Regions from separate parts of the Aliiglaciecola sp. 2_MG-2023 genome, predicted to be linked through region 1. Evidence: predicted binding sites of a transcription regulator. Region 1 holds the regulator's gene; each other region holds the start of a gene.
The links. Region 1 encodes LexA, which represses DNA repair genes until DNA is damaged. Its sites were predicted from a motif close to TACTGTATNNNNATACAGTA; they were not measured.
Positions count from the first base shown of each region.

Region 1 (3,218 bases):
AAGAGGTAGTTATGGCCTTTTTCAAACTTGTTGTTTATCTGTTCTTGCTGAGTTGCCATCACAGAATAATATTCAACGTCGTTTTCCATGTACTTGTAATGCCATTTCCATTGAGACCCAGTAACAAGAACAGTTACTTCTGAGTTTTCGGGATCTTCCATTGCAATCAAGGTTTTAGCCGCTGGGAATGCCATTACGACAAGAATGATAAAAGGAATTATTGTCCAAGCGATTTCAACTTTCACACTCTCATGAAAGTTAGCAGGTTTAGCACCGCGAGATTTACGGTGGAAAATCATGCTCCAAAACATGACACCAAACACTAATACTGCAATGACTACACATATGAAAAACATGAGCATGTGCAGATCATAAACTTGTCCACTGATTTCAGTCGCGCCTTTGCGCAAATTCAATTGATACTGATCAGCAGTCGAAGTCGAATCTGCAGATACTGTAAATGCAATTAGACTGGTCAGTATTACCAATATGCCGGACCATATCTTTTTCACTCAACACCTCCTGTTGATTTAAGCCGTTCCCAAAGGAGCAAAGCAGAGTAAACAACCGCAAAAAACTCAGCTATGGTAAATGACTTGGGATCTAAATGTTATGAAGCTGTAAAAACTAGTATAAGAATTACTCAACTAAAGTCTAACGTCTAGTGTTTTTTGTTAAAATTATAAACAACCGGTTGATTTTCAATCAAAATAGGCAAAAAAGTTATTTTTTATATCAATTGCAAATAGCTTTGGTTACTAAAGATATTAAAATCGGTAATTTTCCATCCGCAAAAAACAAAAATGCTCGCTCGGAGAATAACTAGACATTCTGAAATGGATTTTTTAGGATATTTTTTGAACAGAAAATGTATTCACTGGCAGAATACAAAATAGAGAAATCGTGGTTCGCAGTTTTAGAAAACTAACATTCAAAATAATAAAAAAGGTGACCAAATAGGTCACCTTTTTTAAAGAACTTTGCAATCAACCGCGTAATTACATCCAATCAGCGTTGCGAATAACGCCCACAGCAATACCTTCAATATTAAAAGGTTGCGACGCTAGATCCACTTTAATAGGGTTAAATTCATCGTTTTCAGCATGCAGAATCACTTCTCTACCACGCTTTTCAAGACGTTTAACAGTAACGTCTTCATCGACTCTTGCCACAACTACCTGACCATTGTGAACATCGGTTGTACGATGAACTGCCAGCAGGTCACCATCCAAAATGCCGATATCCTTCATACTCATACCGCTTACTCTAAGCAAAAAATCGGCACTGGGTTTAAATAGATCAGGATCGACTTTGTAATGACATTCAACATGCTCTTCCGCCAATATAGGTTCACCCGCAGCAACACGGCCAATCAAAGGTAAGCCAACTTCTTCCAAATCATCTTCTAGGGGAACATTAAGTTTAATCCCTCTAGATGTGCCAGGTAGAATTTCAATGACCCCCTTACGCGCCAGAGCTTTTAAGTGCTCTTCTGCCGCATTAGCTGATTTAAAACCTAATTGTCGCGCAATTTCAGCACGGGTAGGTGGCATACCTGTAGCCAACATAGTGGCTTTAATTAATTCGAGAATTTCGCTTTGTCGTGGAGTTAGTGGACGCATAAACAGCCTGTTTTTCTATACAGTTTAACTGTCAGTATATACAGTTACAAAGATAAAACAAACTTTGTTTTTCATTTACTAAGTAATTTTCAAAGCAGTCTAATATTCCAGCTGAATGTGTGCCTTTTGATTTGTCGGCTTGCGTATTACAGCCAAATGAAGCAAGTCTGCAAAGCTTTTTTGTTGAGATTATTTTGCGTTTATTGGAAACCAATTTAATCTGCTTTTGAACTAGCTAGGAGAATCCGCCTCCAATTACTATCAGAAAATACGAGTCGCGAACTTCAACATTTGTCTGACAGCAGGTTATTCACCTAATTAGGGTGACTTTACATGCGCTAACAATATAAAATAGCAGTACGACTCAAGAGTCGTTAGTCTGCGTGTTTTGGTGTGCAAACATGAACAGAATTCCGTTCTTCATGCTATGCTTTTAACGATTTCGAAACCTCAAGGTGTTATATAATATGGATTGGCTGCATAATTTGCTGCTTTCGATTTTTGCTTTTCCCGTAAAATGGCTGGTCAAAGTCAATAGTATTCCAACAGACATTGAAAGTGAGCTGGGTATAGATAAAAGTAAACCTATAGTTTATTTGCTCAGAACTCACTCTATTACTGACCAACTTGCGCTTAAAATGTCGACTAAGAAAGTGGACTTACCCAGCCCTACCAAGAAAATTCTCATAGGTGGAGAAGAGCACAGCGCCAGTGTATTTCTTGAGCAACCTCAATCTGTTATTGGTAGGAAGATCAAAGGAACCAAAATAGCAGCAGATTTAACCCATTTATTCCAACTTCACAAAGACAACGCAGATCTCGATTTACAAATTGTGCCGGTTACTGTTTTTTGGGGTCGCGCGCCAGGCAGAAAATCCAACGGATTAGCAGATCTGTTAGCCGACAAGGCTTCACCGAGTTGGTTACGCAAATTTTTTATCGTGTTATTTTTAGGTCGCGATAATTTTGTGTCTTATAGTAAAGCTGTATCGTCTAAAGACATGACCAAATTACCTGGTACAGAGTCTGAAATCGCGCACAAATTAATTCGCCTAGCAGGCACCCACTTTCACCGCAAAAGACAAGCATTTAACGGCCCAATGCTGTTAGAAAAACAAGAGTTATACAATTCGATTCTTGGTTCTGTGTCTGTTATCAATGCAATCAACGAAGAATCCAGACAAAAGAAAATTCCTTTGTCTAAAGCCAAAGCAAACGCTAAATCTTATATAAACGAAATTGCTGCAGATTATCGTGAAGGTTTGATCCGCTTTGGAGACAGGGTGTTAACCCGTATTTGGAACAAAATATACGATGGGATCGAAGTTGGCCACGCCGACAAAGTGAGAAAATTGGCACAAAATGGCCATGAAATTATTTACGTTCCCTGCCACCGCAGCCACATGGATTATCTGCTGTTAACCTACGCAATTTACCATCAAGGGTTAGTGACACCGCATATCGCTGCAGGTATTAATCTAAACTTTTGGCCTGTGGGCGGGATTTTCCGACGAGGCGGTGCGTTCTTTCTACGTCGCAGTTTTGCCGGTAATAAACTCTATACTAGCGTGTTCCGTGAATATCTAGAGCTATTAT
Region 1 is NZ_JAUORY010000008.1:34,477-37,694, reverse strand. It holds gene coxB (cytochrome c oxidase subunit II) at 1-503, opposite strand, end outside; gene lexA (transcriptional repressor LexA) at 999-1,622, opposite strand; gene plsB (glycerol-3-phosphate 1-O-acyltransferase PlsB) at 2,090-3,218, shown strand, end outside.

Region 2 (3,218 bases), on a different contig from region 1:
AGATTAATTGTAAATACGTGAGAGTACCCTTGCTGGCACTGAATAAATCGCCTTTATCGGGGCTACGTAATTGGGTTTCGGCGGTACTTAGCTCTAGTGCAAATATGGGCGCTTGTAAAACTAAGTTGTCCAATTTCAATATGCTAAGATTAACCCACTTGTCAGCTTGGTATTCTCCTTGCGCAGAACCTACCTCTAAGGTGAGTGCTTTATTATCTCGTTGATAGAAAGTAAAAATAATCTTCTGAGTAAGCAAATCCCGTATTTTTAAAAACTGCTCTAATGCAGTTAACAACAGTTTTATTGGTGATAGAAGTGTGTCGGTATGACTTATCTCATAAAGTAGTTCTAAGTAACGTTGAAACTTAGATTGGGGATGGTAGAAATCCATTGGATGATGAAATTCACCACTTAGTCTACCCAAGTAAGTCACCAAATCTATATCAAAACGCTTGGCGACATCCTTTAATGGCACTGCCATTAGATCGGCAAGAGTGTGGATACCGACTCTAGCTAACTTGGTAACGGTTTTCTTATCTAATTCAGAGTCAACTAGTTGTCGAATACCAATTTGGTGTTGCAACATAGGTAGATGGTCGCTGACTTGATTCCACGCCGTTCGGGCTAGGATACGGGCAGCATAAGGGGATTGTCCGCTGGCATAATAATATTTTACCTGGAACTCTTTTAGTTGGTTTTTAACAACCCGCCAATAGCCATTAAGTCCGCCGTACAACATCAGCATATTGTGTATTCGTAACAGCAAGCCATTTGGCGGAAACAGACAGATATCAGAGGTGACTAGATACAAGTGTTCGGCTATCTCAACTAATTTTTTTTGCTCTATATCACTTTTATAGGGCAACACCTGGAGGTGTTGATCTAGTGCCGCAGCGGTTCCCAATCCCATTCCTGTGCGAATACCGGCATCAATAGCAGCTTGATTTAATTGCAATACGCAATTTGTTTGATGATGCAATATGACCAATGAGTGCTGAGTATTGATCTGCCCGCTAGTGTCTTCAACACGCCTTTGCTGAGGCGATGGAATTGCATGACATACACTGTCTAATTGCAAATGAGGAAAGTGTAAATATAACCAAAGAGATTGCATATTAGCTGACTTTAGCCCGTGGAAATGTCAGCACATTAGTGGCGCGTTGGTTGAGTGCTAATTCAGGCCAAATGTGGCTCATATTGAGATTAAATGGTTGGGCTGGCCAACCGCCTTTACGTTTGGTAATTTGCACCTCTAAGCCCTGTTCATGAGCACTGAGTTTCATCGCTAGGCTCACCGGTAACGACAAACTTAATTGTCGATTTTGACGCACTACAAAATGTAAAGCGTCACCTTGTTCAGCGGCTAGTTGTAGACGTTTGGTTTGGGCGATTTCAAGCTGTTGATGCCACATTAGGACACTATGGCAGCAGCCGCTCTTAAGGCATTGCTCGGCACTCCAAAGCGCATGCTCTGCACTATTTGGTTGAACAATTAGAACCTGTTCAAGTGTGATCCCAAATTCCGCCAACATTTCTCCGTTAATTTGCATCGGAGGCGCAATAAACACCAATAAGCGCTTATGCTGCTGACGATATCGCAAAGCTGGCAATAACAAACGTAATTCGCCGATGCCTATGGGAGTATGGATATCAATCATTCCCGATTGTGGGAAGCCGCCTTGAAGTGCTTCATCAAGTTCTTCATAACCTGTACTTTCGGAGGTCAGGCACTGTTCTTGTTGATTGCCTTGCCATACTAAGCGTTTATTTTTTAGTTGTTCCAATAGTGTGTTCATAAATAACTTAAACTCCGGATAAGTACCGCATCTCGACAATGCTATTTTTACGCCTACGGCGTTGGAGGTTCTAAAAATAGTCCGCTATTACGTGCAAACCCCCGCTCTACTATCCATAACAATTTTATTATCGAGCATAATAAACAGGTATAATTTATACTGTATTTATGTACAGTATATTGATCAATTTCATAGATGCAAGTTTTGCTGTAAGTTGAAGCAATAGTTATTATGATGGACCGCTGTAATACCAAAGAGCATAAAAGGTAGGTTATGAATTATTGGTTATTTAAGAGTGAACCAGATGCATTTAGCATCGACGATTTAGCGAATAAGGCCAATCAAACAGAGCATTGGGATGGTATTCGTAATTATCAGGCTCGCAACTTTTTGCGGGATAAAGTGCAACTTGGTGATCAAGTATTCATATATCATTCTAGTTGTAAAAATGTCGGAATAGCAGGTTTGGCCGAAGTGGTGAAGGGCGCTTATCCGGATCATACTCAGTTTGACCCAGAGTCAAAATACTATGATCCGAAATCAGATCCTGAGCAGCCTAGATGGTATATGGTAGATGTTAAATTGGTTAAAAAATTCAATCAAATCCTGAGCTTAAAAAGCATAAAGGCGATGCCGCAGATACAACAAATTGGTCTGGTTCAAAAAGGCCATCGTTTGTCTATTATGCCCGTGAATGCAGAAGAGTTCGCTTATTTGCTTAAAGAGTGTAACGAACTTTAATTAAAAATAGATTGCAGAGCATTGAAGCTCTGCATATTTTACAAATTATGACTTTTTCTGTTGTTCAATAAATAAAGCAATATTTTCTCTAAGTACAGACAGTGGGATAGAGCCGTACTCCAACACTGCATCATGAAATGCACGTAAATCAAACTTATCACCAAGGGCTTCTTCAGCTTCAGCGCGTAATTTTTTAATCTCTAACTCGCCAATTTTATAGGCTAGCGCCTGTGCTGGCCAAGAGATATAACGGTCGATTTCAGTGGTCACGTTGTGTTCTGAAAGCGCTGTATTCTCTAGCATATAATCTAAAGCGCGCTGTCGCGACCAACCTTTTATGTGCATACCGGTATCAACCACCAAACGGCACGCTCGCCACATTTCATAACTCAAGCGACCAAATTCTTCGTAGGGTGTTTGATAAATTCCCACTTCTTTGCCCAGAAACTCAGAGTACAAGCCCCAGCCTTCACCAAAAGCTGAGATGTAAGTGTAACGACGTACATTTGGTAAATCACTCATCTCTGATGCAAGTGAGATTTGTAAATGATGGCCCGGAACCGCTTCATGCATTGTCAGTGCAGGGATTGCATATAAAGGTCGTTTATCTAATGCGTAGGTGTTTACCCAGTAATAACCAGGTTCATCGTCACGCCTTGGTGATACATATCTGCCTGTGGT
Region 2 is NZ_JAUORY010000006.1:242,250-245,467, reverse strand. It holds gene Q4567_RS08815 (DNA polymerase Y family protein) at 1-1,114, opposite strand, end outside; gene imuA (translesion DNA synthesis-associated protein ImuA) at 1,116-1,796, opposite strand; gene Q4567_RS08805 (EVE domain-containing protein) at 2,070-2,537, shown strand; gene Q4567_RS08800 (DUF885 family protein) at 2,583-3,218, opposite strand, start outside.
Region 2: a site for LexA is predicted at 1,954-1,973, ahead of imuA (translesion DNA synthesis-associated protein ImuA). Genes of this name have one in related genera too.

Region 3 (3,218 bases), on a different contig from region 1:
TTTGAAAATCAAATTCCCAAACTGGACGGCGACGCAGTCCAACTCGGTTGTCTATTAAGTGCAGGTGACTAAACCCTTCAGGGTAAAGTAATTCTGCCGGGTTACAGCGCTGTAATTCGGCTAAAAGCGCTTCTTCTCCAGACAATTCAGAAATACTAAAACGGCCACTTGTTATATCTAGAATAGCCACACCAAACACCTCTTTACGGGCAAAAACGGCGGCTAGTAAATTGTCTTGTTTATCTTCTAACAAGGCTTCATCAGTCACGGTTCCAGGGGTCACAATACGCTGTACTTGTCTTTCCACTGGGCCTTTGCTGGTCGCCGGATCTCCAACTTGTTCAACAATGGCCACTGACTGTCCCATTTTTACTAAACGGGCTAGGTAATTTTCAACTGCATGATAAGGCACGCCAGCCATAGGAATAGCATTACCACCAGATTTGCCTCTGGCAGTAAGAGAAATATCCAATAACTCGGATGCTTTTTTAGCGTCGTCAAAAAACAGCTCATAAAAATCCCCCATTCGATAAAACAAAAGAATGTCTGGATGCTCCGCCTTTATTGTTAAATATTGACGCATCATAGGGGTGTGACTATCTAGATCAGACTGTTTAACGCTATTACTCATTGAGGTTGCGATCTCTTTGCAGGTTGAGGTTATGTTCGGAATAAATAACTTAATCGAATTAAGGCAATTAAAAACAATTGGGCATTATAAGAAGTATGGGTTTTTTTTCTAGCAGTTGTTAGTACAATCTGCCAGATAAACATTGAAATGGAGCATATTTGCATTATGTTAACCGAATCTATAGAGCGGGTTTCCCAACAACTTGGACAACAGCTAAAAAGCAAAGGTTGGACGATTAGTAGCGCAGAGTCTTGTACAGGGGGCGGTGTCGCCTTTGCAATCACCAGTGTTGCGGGAAGCTCTGAGTGGTTTAAACAGTCTTTTGTTACCTATTCTAATGACGCTAAACAATCTTTATTAGGAGTGAGACAAGAAATCTTGATGTCATTTGGCGCAGTGTCTCTACAAACGGTTGAGCAGATGGCCTCTGGATGCGCACTAAAATCGCAAGCAGAAATTGGGGTTTCTATTAGTGGAATTGCAGGACCGGATGGGGGAACTGAAGATAAACCCGTTGGTTTAGTTTGGTTTGGTTTTTTTATCAACGGTGATATTTCTACTGAAAAGCAGATTTTTTCTGGGGATCGGCATCAAGTAAGACTTCAGGCCATTGAATTTGCATTGCAACAGACTAGCCAACGAATTAGCTAAGTCTAAACATGTATTTAGATAGTTACGCTGAATAACTTTGGATAGTATTTTTAACTTTCAAAAGCAGAAATTCGTAAAAAAAGTAAAACTGTACTTGTAACTGTATAATCATACAGTATACTTCTGGGCATAAACTTAACGTCAAGTTACTAATAAGTAAGTTCGTTGAACCCTTGTTTAATTTATCACGCTATTTTCGAAGGACATTCCGATGGACGATAATAAATCTCGCGCATTATCAGCTGCTCTAGGGCAGATTGAAAAACAATTTGGTAAAGGTGCAATTATGCGCCTCGGAGACAACCAAGCTTTAGATATTGAAGCTATTTCAACAGGTTCTTTGACGATTGATATCGCGTTGGGAATAGGCGGTCTTCCTTGTGGACGAGTCGTTGAGATATATGGTCCTGAATCATCAGGTAAAACAACGCTAACTTTGCAAGCTATTGCTGAAGCGCAAAAAATGGGTAAAACCTGTGCGTTTGTTGATGCAGAGCATGCCTTGGATCCTGTCTATGCAGGAAAGTTAGGGGTAAACATCGATGATCTTTTGGTTTCGCAGCCAGATACCGGTGAACAAGCATTGGAAATCTGCGATATGTTAGTTCGTTCTGGCGCAGTAGATGTTGTAGTCGTTGACTCAGTGGCTGCGTTAACGCCTAAAGCTGAGATCGAAGGTGATATGGGTGATTCTCATGTTGGTTTACAAGCACGTCTGATGTCACAAGCGCTACGTAAATTAACGGGTAACATTAAACGTTCAAATACTTTGGTAATCTTCATTAACCAAATTCGTATGAAAATTGGCGTTATGTTTGGTTCGCCCGAAACCACAACTGGTGGTAATGCACTTAAGTTCTATGCCTCTGTAAGACTAGATATTAGACGTATCGGTGCGATTAAAGACGGTGATGAAGTGGTTGGTAATGAAACCCGTGTGAAAGTTGTTAAAAACAAAGTCGCACCTCCATTTAAACAGGCTGAATTCCAAATTCTATATGGCCAAGGTATTTGTAAAGAAGCCGAACTTATTGATTTGGGTGTTAAGCAAAAGTTTGTTGAGAAGGCTGGAGCTTGGTATAGCTACAATGGCGAGCGTATCGGTCAAGGAAAAGCCAACGTGGTTAAGTATTTGAAAGAGCATACTGATATGGCTGACGATATCGAGAAGCGTCTGAGAGCAGAGTTGTTGCTGTCTAAAACAGTCAAACCAGAAGATCCTGTAGCTTCTGAGGATGTGTTGTAACCCTAACCTTATACACATCCCCTAAGCGTGAGTTCCCCGCTAATTTATTTAGCGGGGTTTTTTAATTTTCCTCCCTTTCAATATCCCAACAATGTAATCTTTCCAATTTTCGAGTAAATTTTTTACATTAGTAAAATAAAGCCTACTTAATTTTTATATTTCTGGCTTCTTGTCTCAATCATTTTGTTTTTTATTATTTTTATATCTATTTGATATTTATTAATAAAATCGATTTTTTATGGTGCTGTTTTAACTTCTACTAACTGTTTTTAAGAAATGGTGTGGTTTCTGCATTTACCTTAGTGCGTAACTCAACAACCAATGATTAACTTTGGTTATTTCTTTAAGTCATTAATAGGAGATTTTTATGAGTAATGAAGTAAAACAAGTGAACAAAGTAGCAGACGTGATTGAAGTGCTAAAAGCAGGCGCAGATTTTTATGAAGAAAGTATTGATAAAGCAACCCATGAGTCTGTAAAGCAAGTGTTTGCGAGAATGATGTTTGAGAAAAAAGCAGCAATCGAAGCACTTCAGCCTTTTGCGATTGCAGAGCAAGGTGACAAAGAAACTGGTGAGTCCATCGCCGTCAATGTACGCAACATGTACACAAAATTGGTAGGTTTTTTATCTTTTGATAAAGAGCATACCTATATTAGTCAACTTGAAGAGGTTGAGGACAAGACACTCGA
Region 3 is NZ_JAUORY010000010.1:153,877-157,094, forward strand. It holds gene mutS (DNA mismatch repair protein MutS) at 1-631, opposite strand, end outside; gene Q4567_RS12450 (CinA family protein) at 797-1,282, shown strand; gene recA (recombinase RecA) at 1,494-2,528, shown strand; gene Q4567_RS12460 (PA2169 family four-helix-bundle protein) at 2,896-3,218, shown strand, end outside.
Region 3: a site for LexA is predicted at 1,381-1,400, ahead of recA (recombinase RecA). Genes of this name have one in related genera too.

Region 4 (3,218 bases), on a different contig from region 1:
CACAACTGTGGTGATTGGCGTGCGCCCTGGGGGTAGCTCATCAATTATCGAGGTATCAAGATCCGCATACGCTGTCATCGCTAAGGTTCGTGGAATAGGGGTTGCGGTCATAATCAGTTGATGGGGAAACGCCCCCTGTAGCTCGCCTTTCTCTCGTAACGCCAAACGCTGGTGCACACCAAATCTATGTTGTTCATCGACAATAACTAAGGCAAGTTTATGATACTCAACCGCTTCTTGGAAAACCGCATGAGTACCTATGAGCATATCAATCTGACCATTTTTCAGTTCAGTTAATACCGATTCTCTGGCTTTACCTTTTAACTTACCGGCCAGCCAACCAATTCGAATATTAAGCGGTGAAAGCCAATCACTAAAGTTATTGGCATGTTGTTCTGCCAGCAGCTCAGTGGGTGCCATCATTACCACTTGGAAACCTGCACCTATAGCAGACAAAGCTGCCATTGCCGCCACCAATGTTTTACCAGAGCCCACATCCCCCTGGACTAACCGCATCATTGGCGAGTCTTGTTGCATATCATGCTGAATTTCATCTACCACACGGGATTGTGCGTTGGTTGGAGTAAAGGGTAAGTTTCCTAAAAACTGGTCGATTAACGCTGTAGAAATCGGAATCGAAAAAGTTTGTTGGCGCTTACTTTGCTGGCGAACTTTTAAAACACTTAAATGGTGAGCTAGTAGTTCTTCGATGATCAAGCGTTGCTGAGCTGGATGTTTGCCTTCCTCTAATAGCGACAAGGCGACATCGGGAGGCGGCCTATGGACGAGCGATAGAGCATCTACTAGGCTAATTTGTGCCGCGTAAAGATTATCCGGCAGCAGTTCCGCTAGACCACCCTGTTTCAGTTTAGTTAAAGCTTGCTCACTAAGATTGCGTAGAGTGATTTGCTTTACGCCTTCGGTGGTGGGATACACTGGAGTAAGTGATTCTTCCAACTCGCTGACGGATTCATCACGTTTAACGCGATATTCAGGATGCATCATTTCTAAGCCGAATTTGCCTGCCCGCACTTCGCCGAAAGCACGAATCGTGGTGCCTTTTTCTAAACTGTTTTTTTGTGCTGCCGAGAAATGGAAAAAGCGTAAGGTAAGGGTGCCAGTATTGTCACTTACTCGCACCACCAACATCCGTTTTCGGCCAAATTGCACATCACAAGACATTACTTCCCCTTCAATGCTTGTGTGCAAAAAGGGCTGCAAATCGCCAATGGGGTAGATACGCGTGCGATCTTCGTAACGAAGGGGCAAATGGAACAGCATGTCCTGAATGGTAACTAACCCAATTTTTTCGAGCTTTTCAGCAACTTTGCTGCCTACACCTTTTAATTCGGTTAATTTTGTTATTGCCAGAGATTGCATCTGAGCCTTTTTATTCAGAACGAAACAACCTGTTATTTTGCCTTACAGCCAGCAGAATACAACTATTCTGAAGGCTAAAAATACAAAACCTTGGACAAAGCCCCTGCCCGCTGATATTTAAAGGCTTTTAACCTATCTAAAATACACGAAGTTTCACGCTTAAGATTGCTTTTAACATGAACACCGACCTGAAATTGGATAAAAACCAAGTCTATACTTAGTGCAATTATTCCGAACCAACTATACGAATTGACGGTATTGGTTCATAGTAAGTTTAGAAATTTGAAAATGTGAATTGATATGAACCTAGAAACCATTTCCACCCAAGCTGATCAATTATGGTTAGTTATTCTTAGCACTTTAACCAACCCAAATACTTATGCTCAAGTTTCCATAGTGCTGTTTGTCTACTTATTGGCTTTTTGGTTGGCTCGCAAAATACGAAATGCGGTAGGACTAACTCACTACGAACCAGACTCAAGCGCTCACCCTATGCGTAAACTCGCCTATCGAGTGGGTTATTTGGTTTATCCATTGATTGCATTGATTACCTTAAAAGTGATTATCGAAACAGTCCACAATGCAGGCTTTTCAACATGGCTTTTGGATACAGCCTTGACCATTGCGGTTTTACTTTTCTATTACTCAATGATTCGCGTGTTGGTTGTAAATACTATCGCCGCGAAACTATTCAAGTGGGTGGGATTACCGATTTTACTGCTGCATTTAACCGGCTCACTTAGCACTGTTATTGTTGCACTGGAAGACATATCTCTTACCTTAGGTAACGTTAATATCACCGCATACGGCGTGGTAAGAGTGCTGATTTTCGGTGCAGTGCTATTTTGGCTTGGACGCGCATCTAATAGCTTTGGCAAAGACATCATTCGTAAACAAGAATCGATAGATATTCGTACTAGAGAAGTTTTTTCGAAACTCTTTGAGGTCGCGGTATTTTGCATTATTGCACTGTTATTGTTAAATGTGATGGGCATTAATCTAACTGCGCTTGCCGTGTTTGGTGGCGCCGTCGGTGTAGGGTTGGGTTTAGGTTTACAATCCATCGCTTCGAACTTTATTTCAGGCATTATCATTTTGCTAGATCGCTCGTTAACCGTTGGCGATTTTGTGGAAATGGATGACGGCAGTAAAGGATTCGTCCGTGAGTTCAGAATGCGATACACGGTTCTAGAAACCTACGACGGCAAAGACATTCTGGTACCCAATGAAAAATTCATTTCCAATTTAATGGTCAATTGGACTCATAAAGATCCTAAGCAGCGTTATCGAGTAGATTTTTCAGTGCCATACGCAACAGACATACGCTCGATGGTAGAGTTTATTAAAGTGGCGGTGGCCGAACACCCTTCTGTCATCAGCGGCCCGGACGTACCATTTGAAGAACGCCCAGATTGTGAAATTGATAGTTTCGGGGACTCTGGGGTAAATATGTTTGTGGAATTCTGGATGGAGGGCATTGATGATGGCAAAAATCGCGTTGGCGGGGATTTGATGTTAATAATCTTTGAAACCCTTAGAGAAAATGGCATTGAAATACCATTCCCTCAACGTGAAGTTCGGATCCTCAACGAAGAGACATACAGTGTCAAAAGTTCAAGTTAGAGAATGACTGAGCCCTGTTCAACTTTAACTGTTTGAAAGGGCTCACAACTTAAGTAAGTATTTACAAACTTAGTTTGGCTGCTTGTAAAAGCAGCTCTGCAGAAGGTCTTACTTTAAAGTTTGGATTAACATAGTTGAATTTGATTAAGCCTGTTTTGTCGGTAATAAACACTGAAGGAGCCGGCAATACCGCCCGTTCACTGTCCGCATCTTCG
Region 4 is NZ_JAUORY010000026.1:64,636-67,853, forward strand. It holds gene recG (ATP-dependent DNA helicase RecG) at 1-1,380, opposite strand, end outside; gene Q4567_RS19440 (mechanosensitive ion channel family protein) at 1,681-3,003, shown strand; gene Q4567_RS19445 (peroxiredoxin-like family protein) at 3,065-3,218, opposite strand, start outside.
Region 4: a site for LexA is predicted at 1,619-1,638, ahead of recG (ATP-dependent DNA helicase RecG). Genes of this name have one in related genera too.